Regions from separate parts of the Mesorhizobium argentiipisi genome, predicted to be linked through region 1. Evidence: predicted binding sites of a transcription regulator. Region 1 holds the regulator's gene; the other holds the start of a gene.
What was found. Region 1 encodes LexA, which represses DNA repair genes until DNA is damaged. Its sites were predicted from a motif close to TGTTCNNNNTGTGTTCNG; they were not measured.
Positions count from the first base shown of each region.

Region 1 (2,466 bases):
TTCCGGTCGCCGAAGCGCTCGAACGCTTGCTCGACGACGCGACGCCATTGCCGGGCGAGAGCGTTCCGCTGGCGAACGCGGCCGGTCGGGTCCTGGCGCAACCGGTTGTCGCGCTGCGCACGCAGCCGCCCTTTAACGCCTCCGCGATGGACGGCTACGCCGTGCGCTCCGCCGATGTTGCCGCGGCGCCGGCGCAGCTCGAGGTCATAGGCATGGCGCCTGCCGGGCGGGGCTTTTCCGGAACCGTCCGCGAAGGCCAGGCCGTGCGCATCTTCACCGGCGCGCCACTGCCTGAAGGCGCTGACACTATCGTCATCCAGGAAAACGTCCGCGATCTCGGCAATGGCAGGATCGAGGTGACCCAACCGACCGCGCAAGCACGCAATGTGCGCCGCCGCGGGCTCGACTTCGTTCAGGGCGACGTGCTGCTCGAAAAGGGCCGCGTGCTCGACGCGGCGGCCCTTTCGCTGGCGGCCTCGGCCAACCATCCTGCCTTGAACCTCGTGCGCCGGCCGCTGGTCGCGATCATCGCCACCGGCGATGAATTGCTGCCGCCGGGCAGCACGCTCGGCCCCGACCAGATCATTTCATCGAATGCTTATGGGGTTGCCGCCGCCGCCCAATCGGTCGGCGCGCGCGTGCTCGATCTCGGCATCGCTGCCGACCGCAAGGAGGCAATCGCCGCGCTGGTGCGGAAAGCGGTCGAGGCGAACGCCGACGTCATCGTCACGCTCGGCGGCGCCTCGGTCGGCGATCACGACCTGATCCACGACGTTCTGACCGGCGAAGGCATGAAGCTCGATTTCTGGAAGATCGCCATGCGCCCCGGCAAACCGCTGATGTTTGGCCGGCTTGGCAATATCCGCTGCATCGGCCTGCCCGGCAATCCGGTAGCCAGCATCGTCTGCTCGCAACTCTTCCTGAAGCCGATGCTTGCCCGGCTCGGCGGCCGCGACCACCGGCAGGACCTGCGAACGGCCCGGTTGGGCGCCGCGATGCAGGCCAACGACGTCAGGCAGGACTATGTGCGCGCCTCCGTGCGCGAGGAAGCCGGCGCCCTGATCGCGACTCCCTTCGGCATCCAGGACTCCTCGATGCTCAGAATGCTCGCCGAGGCCAACGGCCTGATCGTGCGCGAGCCCTTCGCGCCGGCTGCAGAGACTGGCGCCGAATGCAGCGTGCTGATGTTACGCTGAACAAAACGTCAACAAATTCACTAAACTTTAAACGGTTGCGGAACACAACTGGAACAGATAGTGTTTGTTCTGGGTTTGTTTTTTCTGATTCTGGTTTCAGAACCCGTGGGGGCCGCCATGCTGACGCGCAAACAACATGAACTTCTGATGTTCATCCACGAAAGGCTGAAGGAAAGCGGGATTCCGCCGTCTTTCGACGAGATGAAGGAAGCGCTCGACCTCGCCTCCAAGTCTGGCATCCACCGGCTGATCACGGCGCTGGAGGAACGCGGCTTCATTCGCCGGCTCCCGAACCGGGCGCGCGCGCTGGAAGTGCTGCGTCTGCCCGACTCGATCGCCCCCGGCCTCAATGCGGCGAAGAAGTTTTCGCCGAGCGTCATCCAGGGCAGCCTGGGCCAGAACAATCTCAGCCGTCAGGTGAAGCCGGCGGCGCCGTCGCGCACCCCGGCGCCAAGCAATGACGACGATGCCGGCTCCGCCGTGTCCATTCCGGTGATGGGCCGCATCGCCGCCGGCGTGCCGATCGACGCCATCCAGCACCAGACGCATTCGATCACAGTGCCGCCGGACATGATCGCGGGCGGCGAGCATTATGCGCTGGAGGTCAAGGGCGACTCGATGATCGAGGCGGGTATTTTCGACGGCGATACCGTCATCATCCGCAATGCCAACACGGCAAGCCCGGGCGAGATCGTGGTGGCGCTGGTGGACGACCAGGAAGCGACGCTCAAGCGCTTCCGCCGCAAGGGTGCCTCGATCGCGCTGGAGGCGGCCAACCCTGCCTACGAAACCCGAATCTTCGGACCGGACCGGGTCAAGGTTCAGGGCAAACTTGTCGGGCTGATCCGCCGTTATTGAGCAGAACTGCGTAGCAGCTTTCACCGGCCTTGCGTGACATTATTCTGTCGGCTGCGGCGCGGCCGCCGGCTTTTCCGGGCGTTGATAGGGTGGCAGGCCCCTCGCCTCGCGCGCGTATTTCCGCTGCTCGTGCCAGGGTCGATATGGTTCTTCGACCGCGTAGCGAATAGTTGGCCGCGCGGTTGACGATTGCGCATCGAAGAAAACAGCGGCGCTGCCGTCGCGCGCCAGTTGCCGCTTGGTGACGACAAGCACGCGCGGATCGCGGCAGGGATTGTAGGCCGTGGCGTCGTTGATGACGATGAGGTCGGCGAAGCCGCAGGCCGGCCGGGCGCTGTCGCGGTTTTTGGCGAGCGCGACGATGGCGCCGGATGGATGCCGGCCGATGCAGAGATCACCTGTGCAGTAGAAG
Region 1 covers NZ_JAPYKO010000007.1:188,981-191,446, reverse strand. The annotation lists gene O7A05_RS13265 (molybdopterin molybdotransferase MoeA) at 1-1,196, shown strand, start outside; gene lexA (transcriptional repressor LexA) at 1,314-2,054, shown strand; gene O7A05_RS13255 (ComEC/Rec2 family competence protein) at 2,094-2,466, opposite strand, start outside.

Region 2 (2,466 bases), on a different contig from region 1:
TGGCGGCCAAGCTCGGGCTCGGCTGATGCGCGTTACAGTCTTTGGCGCCGGCGCGATCGGCGGCTACCTCGCCGCGAAGCTGGCGATCTCCGGTTCTGTCGATCTGTCGATTGTGGCGCGCGGCGCGCATCTCGAGGCCATCAAGGCCGACGGCCTTCGCCTGATAGAGGACGGCAAGGAAACGGTGGCGCGGGTGAAAGCGGCGGCACGCGCCGAGGAGCTCGGCGTGCAGGACTATGTCGTGCTGGCGCTGAAGGCGCATTCGCTGGCCCCGGCGCTGGACGAGATCGCGCCGCTCTTGGGCGAGGGGACAGCCGTCGTCACCATGCAGAACGGCGTGCCCTGGTGGTACTTCTACAAGGCGGGCGGCGCTCTCGAAGGCACGCGGCTCAACGCAGTCGATCCCGGTGGCGCGATCTGGCAGCGCATCGGACCGGAGCGTGTCATCGGCTCCGTCGTCTATCCGGCCGTGGAGGTCGATGCGCCGGGCCTCATCCGCCACGTCGAGGGCACGCGCTTTTCGCTGGGCGAACCTTCCGGCGAGAAGAGCGAGCGCGTGACCGGGCTTGCCCGCGAAATGGTCAAGGCCGGGCTGCAGGCGCCGGTGCGCGAGGACATCCGCTCGGAGATCTGGGTGAAACTCTGGGGCAATCTTTCCTTCAACCCGATCTCGGCACTGACCGGCAGCACGCTTGCGGCCATCGTCGCCGACGAAGCCACACGCGCCGTCGCCCGCGCCATGATGCTGGAGGCGCAGGCGATCGGAGAGATGCTCGGCGTGCGCTTCCTCATCCCCGTCGACCGGCGCATCAAGGGGGCCGGCGATGTCGGCGAGCACAAGACCTCGATGCTGCAGGACCTCGAGCGCGGCCGCCCGATGGAGATCTTCGCGCTGGTCACCGCCGTGCAGGAGCTCGGCCGCCTGACCGGCCAGCCGACGCCGACCATCGACACCGTACTGGCGCTGGTTCGGCGGCTTGCGATCGAGCGCGGGTGTTATTGACTTCATAGACGTGAAGATCGTCCGCTCTTGACTCTCGTCAATGTTCCTGTTTTGTTCTGGCTAAGGAGTTTTAACAGGAGCGTTCTCAGCCGAACGAGTACACATGTCTCGGCAGCAAGAGTTTGAATTCGGCATTCCGATTCCTCCACTGCAGCCGAAGCTGCGGGATCGCGTGTTCTTCGCGCTGTTTGTGCAGGCCAAGGATCGTGCCGCGTTTTAGTCATTGCAGAGACTTTTGTGCGATCTCAATGGGATAACCGGGTCGCTGCTGCTGAAAGAGCGATTTCACGTCAGTCAACAACATGTCGGTGATTACAAAAGACTTAGATCGAAAATCGAATTCGCGGCAAAGCGAGCCGGCCAATTGGTTGAAATGCCGGCGTTTGAAGTCACGTTTAGTCCATGCCGTAAGTTTTCCCGGGCGCCCGGCGGCAAAAGGCAGGCCGCCATCGCGTCCGTTCGTGCTTTTGGCAGACGATGGACCGGTCTGCGAACTCAGCCGGTTGATTGGCGTTGCGATGAAGGCAAACGGTCTCAAATCGGCAGATCATTTCGTTCCGCACATGACGCTTGCCTATGACAAGAAATTCATTCCCAGGCAGCCCATCGATCCGATCAGCTTTGTAGCAAGGGAGTTCGTCCTCGTTCACAGCCCGCGCGGGCTGACGATCTACAAAGATCTGAACCGCTGGCCCCTGATGGCCGCGCCATAGGCCAGGTTGCCACCATCCTGACACGATTTGTCACCTGCGGAGCCGGCCGTCGGTGGCAGGCGAACGATCGATACCTACTTGATGTCTGGTCCAAACCGGGAGGAAATCATGACCACTGCCGAAATTGCCAAAGATTTCACCGAGCTCCTCAAGCGGGGCGACAGCCACGGCGCTGCCGCGAAATACAATGCCGACGACATCGTCAGCTACGAGGCCATGGAAGGGCCGATGGCCGTTTGCAACGGCAAGGAAGCCGTCAAGGAGAAGGGCGCCTGGTGGGAAGCCAACCATGAGGTTCACGGCGGCTCGATCGAGGGTCCCTATGTCAATGGTGACCAGTTCGCCCTGCGCTTCAGCTTCGACGTGACGCCCAAATCGACCGGGGAGCGCGTCAAGATGGATGAGGTTGGCCTCTACACCGTCAAGAACGGCAAGATCAGCGAAGAGCGTTTCTATTATTGAGGTTTGCCGGCATTCGGCTGCGCACGCCTTTCGCAGCTTGATTTGAAAGATCGGGCATGGCGACCTCGGTTGATATCCAGGCCGCCATGTCTGTTTCTCAAATCATCTTCGCATGATCCGCAAGCTGGTCGGCCACCGTGCCCCAGCAAAATCGCACCGGCGCAAAGCGCTGGCAAAGCTTATAGGGCCGGCCTAGGCTTCTGCCGGATTCGAAAACCCATCTGACAGAGGCCCGTCTTGACCATCACTATGTACGGCATCACCACCTGCGACACGATCAAGAAGGCG
Region 2 covers NZ_JAPYKO010000022.1:83,289-85,754, forward strand. The annotation lists gene O7A05_RS25250 (acyl--CoA ligase) at 1-26, shown strand, start outside; gene O7A05_RS25255 (2-dehydropantoate 2-reductase) at 26-1,003, shown strand; gene O7A05_RS25260 (2'-5' RNA ligase family protein) at 1,306-1,716, shown strand; gene O7A05_RS25265 (nuclear transport factor 2 family protein) at 1,825-2,178, shown strand; gene O7A05_RS25270 (ArsC family reductase) at 2,416-2,466, shown strand, end outside.
Region 2: the regulator LexA is predicted to act here: its motif matches at 1,045-1,062, upstream of O7A05_RS25260 (2'-5' RNA ligase family protein).